2 linked regions of the Paractinoplanes abujensis genome follow. The protein of the gene in region 1 interacts with the protein of each later gene in a pairwise test. Links are inferred from orthologs where the notes say so. Each region holds a gene or a part of one and is shown on either strand. Other genes may lie near its edges.

Region 1 (3,094 bases):
GGGTCAACACCATCGACCCGTCGCAGCCGTCGTACTGAACCGTTTCACGCTGGGGAACCGCGCTGCGACTCCCCAGCGTCACGGAATCGGCACAGCGTTTTTCCGGAAGGCGCTGTAGCGTGCAATCGTGGTAGATATCGACGCCGCAATCGGCTATGTGGTCGCCCACGGCGACACCGTGGAGCGGGCCCGGCTGTCATATCTGCGCACCGGTCAACCTCCCGATCCGCTCGTCATCGGGCGCATCACCGCCGATCAGTCTGAGGCCGGCGGCTGGTCCGCGTCGGCCGGCGCCCCCGTCGACTCGATCGACGCCACCTGTTTCCGGCTCAACGAGCTCGACGACCTGGGTGGTCTGCACGGTGAGCCGGTCGACCGGGCCCTGGCCTGGCTGGCCAGCGTGCAGCGCCGCGACGGCACCTGGCAGGAATCCGAGACGCTGGCCGCCGAGGCGCCCGCGTGGGCGATGCCGGGTGACCCCGAGGCCACGCTCTACCTGACCGCGGCCGCGGGTTTCTGGATGACCGTGGCCGAGTACGAGGCGCACCCCCAGTTCGACGTCCCGGCGCGTTACGGTCACACGCTCGGTGCGGCCGCCCAGTGGGTCGTGGGCCGGCTACACCCCGACGGCACCTGGCCGTCCTTCCTGGCCGCGGGCTGGCACGCCGCGGGCCTGCTCTACGGCGCGCAGTATTTTTACGAGTCCGCCCGCGTGCAACTCGTGCTGGGCGACCGCCTGCCCGACATGGAACCGGCCGACATCGCCTCGATGGCCGCCGCACTGCGCCGGATCAACCTGGGCGACGACTGGTTGCTGCAGAGCGCCCGCAAGCGGCTCGGCGAGACCCAGCGCACGGACGGCGGCTGGGACAGCGCCGAGGGGCCGAACTTCGACGTGAACACGACCCTGACCGTGCTTCGCGCCTGTCGCTGACTGTCAACGACCTGCCAGGGCAACACCTTCACCATCCCGGTCGAGGTCAAGGCGGAGAGCGGCGCGTCCTGATGTCGATCCGGCGTCGGGGCGTGCCGGAGACGACGCCGGCGGAGTCGCCGAAGCCTAGCCCGGAGATCACGGACGAGGCGACTCCGACGACGTCGGTCACCGTCGAATGTGGCCGTTGCCCGTGACGATGTATTTGGTCGACGTCAGCTCGGGCAGGCCCATCGGCCCGCGGGCGTGCAGTTTCTGAGTGCTGATGCCGATCTCGGCGCCGAACCCGAACTCGCCGCCGTCGGTGAAACGGGTCGACGCGTTCACCATCACCGCGGCCGCGTCGACCCGGGCCGTGAACCGCCGCGTCGCCGTCACCGACTCGCTCACGATGGCCTCGGTGTGCCCGGTTCCGTACTGCCGGATGTGGTCGAGCGCGTCGTCCAGCGAGTCGACGATCGCCACCGCGAGGTCGGCCGACAGGTATTCGGTGCCCCAGTCCTTCTCGGTGGCCGGCACCACCTGCGAGTCGTACGCCACTACCTGCGGGTCGCCATGAACGGTCACGCCGGCCTCGAAGAGGGCAGGAAGCACCAGCGGCAGGAACCGATCGGCGACCGCCGCGTGCACCAGCAGAGACTCGGCAGTGTTGCAGGTGGACAGCCGCTGCGTCTTCGAGTTGACCGCCACGGCCAGCGCTTTCTCCAGATCGGCGTGCTCGTCCACATAGACGTGGCAGTTGCCGACCCCGGTCTCGATCACCGGCACCGTCGATTCCTCCACCACCGTACGGATGAGGGAGGCGCCGCCGCGGGGGATCAGCACGTCGACGAGGCCGCGCGCCCGCATCAGCTCCTTGACCGAGTCGCGGGTGGTCGCGTCGAGCAGCTGGATCGTGTCGGCCGGCAGGCCCGCGTCGGCCACCGCCTTGCGCAGCACCGACACGATCGCCGCGTTCGAGCTGAGCGCCGAGCCCGACCCGCGCAGCAGCGCCGCGTTGCCCGACTTGAGGCAGATGCCCGCCGCGTCGGCCGTCACGTTGGGCCGGCCCTCGTAGATGATGCCGACGACGCCGAACGGCACCCGCACCTGCCGCAACTCGAGCCCGTTGGCCAGCGTCGAGCCGCGCACCACGTCACCCACCGGGTCGGGCAGCGCCGCCAGCTCGCGCAGCCCCTGGGCCATCGCCTCGACCCGCGCCGGGGTCAACGTGAGCCGGTCGATCATCGACTCGGACAGCCCGGAGGCGCGCGCGTTGGTCACGTCGACCTCGTTGGCCGCCACGATGTCGGGCGAGCGCTCGACCAGGCGGTCGGCCATCAGCTCGAGGGCGCGATCCTTTTCGGTGCGGGTGGCGGCGGCCAGGTCGATGGCGGCCACGCGGGCGTCGGCGGCCTGCTGGAGGACGGTCGTCATGGCGATTTCCTTCATAGGAGGACTAGGTCGTCGCGATGCACGACCTCACGTTCATATCCCGGCCCGAGGGCGGCGGCCAACTCGCCGGTGGTCCGCCCGAGCAGGGCGGGCAATTCGATCGCATCGTAATTGACCAGGCCGCGCGCGACCGGGGCGCCGGCGGCATCGACCAGGTCGACCGGGTCGCCCGCGGCGAACGAGCCGTCGACCGCGGTGATGCCCGCGGGCAGCAGCGACTTGCGCCGCGCGACCACCGCGGCCACCGCGCCCGGGTCGAGGTGCAGGCGGCCGCGCGGGGCGGTGGCATGGGCCAGCCAGAAGAGCCGGGCCGCGGGGCGGCTGTCGGCCGGCCGGAACAGCGTGCCCACTTCGTCGCCACTCAGCGCCGCGCCGGCCAGGGGAGCGGCGGTGAGCACGACGGGGATGCCGAAGCCGGTGGCTATCCGGGCCGCCTCGACCTTGGTCACCATGCCGCCCGTGCCGACCTTGGACTTGCTCGGCGTCGCGATGTTGATGCCTTGAAGATCAGATTCGGTTTCCACGTACGCGATCCGGCGCGACGACGGATCCGACGGGCTGCCCGTGTAGAGCGCGTCCACGTCGGAGAGCAGAATCAGCAGATCGGCGTCGACCAGGGCGGCGACCAGAGCGGCGAGCCGGTCGTTGTCGCCGAAGCGGATCTCGTCGGTGGCCACCGTGTCGTTCTCGTTGACGATCGGCAGCGCGCCCAGATCGAGCAGTTTG
Region 2 (3,312 bases), 4.0 Mb from region 1 along the record:
CGAGCGTGAGAGCGAACGGCGAACTGCGGAACGCCGTACCGAGGCGGGACGGCCGCCTGGTGGCGAGTCGTTGCATACGAGTGGCGACAATCCAGAGGGCAGCTGACCAGCCACGTCGTGACGAGATGACGGTCTGATTCATCAATGGCTGGACCGGTCATTTGTTGGTCAGGCTGAAGTGCATGTAGTCCTTGAGCGACGTCCAGCGGCCGCCCCAGTGGAAGTCGTTCCACGTGAAGGCCCGGGCCGCGCCTTCGGGGTGCAGCATGCCGATCAGGTAGCGGCTGCGTTCGAGGTAGAACTGGCTGCCGGCCGGGGAGATCGAGCGGCCTCGGATCATCGGGTTCTGGAACGGGTTGATGTCGATGGCGGTGCCGGTGGCGTGTTCCGACCAGACGTTGGTGCCGCCGACCGCGCGGCAGTTGTAGCCGGCCGTCACCGTGGCCATGTTCGACTCGGTGGGGTTGTTGACCTTCATGGGGGCCATGCCCATGATGCGGAAACGCCAGCGGTACAGGGTGCCGAAGACCTGCTGGGCGCGGGCGGCCACGTCCTTGCGGACGATCACGCTGCCGTCGTGGTAGGCGCCGTTGAAGTCGATGTAGGAGACCCAGACGCGGCGCAGGTTGACGGGCAGCACGGGGCAGCGTTTGAGGGGCTGCCAGTTGACCGAGGCCGCCGTGACGGTCTCGATGCGCGTACGGAAGGCCGGTAACGCGACGGCGGGGGCGTTGAGTCGCAGCACCGCGTCGACCTGCACGGGGGTGTCGGCGGGGATGCCGTTCCAGGCGGCCAGTTGCTGCATGGTGACCCCGCGCAGGGCGGCGATGTAGGCCAGCGTCTCGGCCGGGCGCACCACGTGCCACACCGTGCCTGCTGCTCCCGCCGGTGCGGGGGCGAGTACCGGCAGGAGCAGCAGGGCGGTGACGACGGCGATCAGACGTTTGCGCACGGCTACAGACCGTACGAAGCGTCCCGGGCGGGTCGCAGCGAAACGCGAAAATCAGGCCAGCGCAACGGGACCGGGCGACAGCGTTACCCGTACGGGCGTGCCGGGGGCCAGAGCCGTCAGACGGCCGGTGGCGACCTGGGCCACCACGAGCTGCTCGCCGACCGTCACGGTGACCTTGCTGATCGGCCCTCCGAAGCTGGTCGTGAGGACCGTCCCGGTGCCGCCCGCGTCCGGCGTGACCTGCACGGACTCCGGCCGGATGAGGGCCGTGACCGACCCCGGGGAGGCCGGCGCGAGCAGCGGCAGCCGGGTACCGAGAACCTCGACCTCGTCGCCGGTGACCGTGCCGGGGAGGCGGTTGCTGAGACCCACGAATTCGGCCACGAACGGCGTGGCCGGGGCGAGATAAATATCCGCGGGCGCGGCCAGTTGTTCGAGCTTGCCGGCCCGCATCACGCCGACCCGGTCGGCGACGGCGAGGGCCTCCTCCTGGTCGTGCGTGACGAACAGCGTCGTCGTGCCGACCTCGGTCTGGATGCGGCGGATCTCGTCGCGCAGCTGCACGCGCACCTTGGCGTCGAGCGCCGACAGCGGCTCGTCGAGCAGCAGCACGCTGGGCTCGATCGCGAGGGCGCGGGCCAGGGCGACCCGCTGCTGCTGACCGCCGGAGAGCTGATGCGGGTAGCGGGCGCCGAGCGGCCCGATCCCGACCAGGTCGAGCATCTCCCGGGCGCGGGCGACGTTCCTGGACCGGCCGCGCAGCGACAACCCGAACGACACGTTGTCCAGGGCCGTCAGGTGCGGGAAGAGGCTGTACGCCTGGAAGACCATGCCCATGTCGCGCCGGTTGGCGGGCAGCGCGGTCACGTCCTTGCCGCCGACGAGCACCGCACCGCTGTCGGCGTCCTCCAGGCCGGCCAGCACGCGCAGCGCCGTGGTCTTGCCGCAGCCGGACGGGCCGAGCAGCGCGATGAACTCGCCGGGCTCGATGGCCAGGTCGAGGAGGTCCAGGGCGAGCGTGGGGCCGAACGAGCGGCGCAACCCCTTCAGATGGACGGCGACGCCGGTCATGAGGTCTCCTTGACGGCCCGGCGACGCCCGCCGAGCAGGGACAGAAGCAGCAGCAGGACGAAGGCGAGCAGCAGCGCGGTGAGCGACACGGCCACCGACACGGTGGCGCTGCTCTTGCCCAGGAGGTTAATCGCGACCTGCAGGTTCGTGCGGTTGAGCAGGGACGCGACGGTGAACTCGCCGAGCACCAGGGCCACGGTCAGGAAGGCCGCGGAGAGCACGGCCGTACGGATGTTGGGCAGCACGACTCGCCACATCACCGTGCCCCAGCCGGCGCCCAGCGACCGCGCCGCCTCGGCCAGCGTCTGCACGTCGATCGCGGACAGGCCGGCGTCGATCGCGCGATACGCGTACGGCAGAACGAGCACCGTGTACGCGAAGACGAGCGTCAGCGAGGAGCCGCCCAGGAAGTAGGTGACCCAGGCGTACACCGGCGCCAGCCCGACGACCAGCACGATGGCCGGGATCGTCAGGGGCAGCAGGCAGATGAACTCGACCAGCCGGCGCAGCTGGGGCAGCCGCAGCCGGACCCAGACCGCCGTCGGTACGAGCAACACGAGCATCAGCCCGGCGGTGAGCGCGGCCTGCAGCAGCGAGGTGGTGATGCCCTCGGCCAGCGCCGGGTAGCGCTCACTGAGCGACGGCCAATCGACCAGCAACGGCCACGTTTCGCCGTCGCGCGTGGAGAACTCGACCATCGCCACGAACGGCAGCACGAAGAAGACGCCGAGAACGATCAGGATCGTCCAGCGGAATGCGCGTTGTTTGCGCGCTCGGCGAGCGATCACCCCAGCCACTTGGACGTCCGGTTCTGCAGCAGCGAGTAGAGCGCCATCACCACGGCCACGACGACGACCATGCCGAGTGCCATCGCCTTGCCCACGTTCTGCTGGCCCAGCAGCACTTCGCTGGTCAGCGCGCCGCGGATCTGCAGGGGGACGAGCGGGCTGCCCTGGCTGACCAGTGCGGCCGCGGTCGCGTACGCGGAAAAGCTGTTGGCGAAGAGCAACAGGGCCGAGCCGAGGAACGCCGGGGCCAGCAGCGGGCCGGCCACGCGCGTCCAGTACTGCCAGGTCGTGCCGCCCAGGCTTTCGGTCGCCTCGCGCCACTGCGGGCGGATGCCGTCGAGCGCGGGCAGGAAGACGATCACCATGAGCGGGATCTGGAAGTACGTGTAGACCAGGGCCAGGCCCGGCAACTCGAACAGCCACACGCCGTTGTCGAAGATGTCGACGTCGAACGTGTCCTGCAACCAGACGGTGAGGAAGCCGGACAAGCCGATCGTGGCC

Evidence for each region.
Region 2: the proteins of BKA14_RS27910 (region 1) and BKA14_RS09060 interact in binary tests that used the Escherichia coli proteins (3 or more experiments, as listed by UniProt). The link is inferred for Paractinoplanes abujensis from one-to-one orthologs.

The regions. Positions count from the first base shown.
Region 1 is NZ_JACHMF010000001.1:6,096,199-6,099,292, reverse strand. What follows is about bases 227-3,008. They hold BKA14_RS27910 (glutamate-5-semialdehyde dehydrogenase), read right to left. Parts: upstream 2,351-3,008; coding sequence 1,103-2,350; downstream 227-1,102. Other genes in these bases: proB (glutamate 5-kinase), read right to left, coding at 2,362-3,008; BKA14_RS27915 (prenyltransferase/squalene oxidase repeat-containing protein), read left to right, coding at 227-934. In the rest of the region: adenylyltransferase/sulfurtransferase MoeZ, read left to right, coding at 1-38; more of BKA14_RS27915, read left to right, coding at 128-226; more of proB, read right to left, coding at 3,009-3,094. UniProt on the Escherichia coli protein: Catalyzes the NADPH-dependent reduction of L-glutamate 5-phosphate into L-glutamate 5-semialdehyde and phosphate. The product spontaneously undergoes cyclization to form 1-pyrroline-5-carboxylate.
Region 2 is NZ_JACHMF010000001.1:2,095,907-2,099,218, forward strand. The notes cover bases 14-3,013. They hold BKA14_RS09060 (ABC transporter ATP-binding protein), read right to left. Parts: upstream 2,024-3,013; coding sequence 1,004-2,023; downstream 14-1,003. Other genes in these bases: BKA14_RS09050 (DUF6082 family protein), read left to right, coding at 14-106; BKA14_RS09055 (M15 family metallopeptidase), read right to left, coding at 158-952; BKA14_RS09065 (ABC transporter permease), read right to left, coding at 2,020-2,811; BKA14_RS09070 (ABC transporter permease), read right to left, coding at 2,808-3,013. Outside these bases: more of BKA14_RS09050, read left to right, coding at 1-13; more of BKA14_RS09070, read right to left, coding at 3,014-3,312. UniProt on the Escherichia coli protein: Part of the ABC transporter complex CysAWTP involved in sulfate/thiosulfate import. Responsible for energy coupling to the transport system.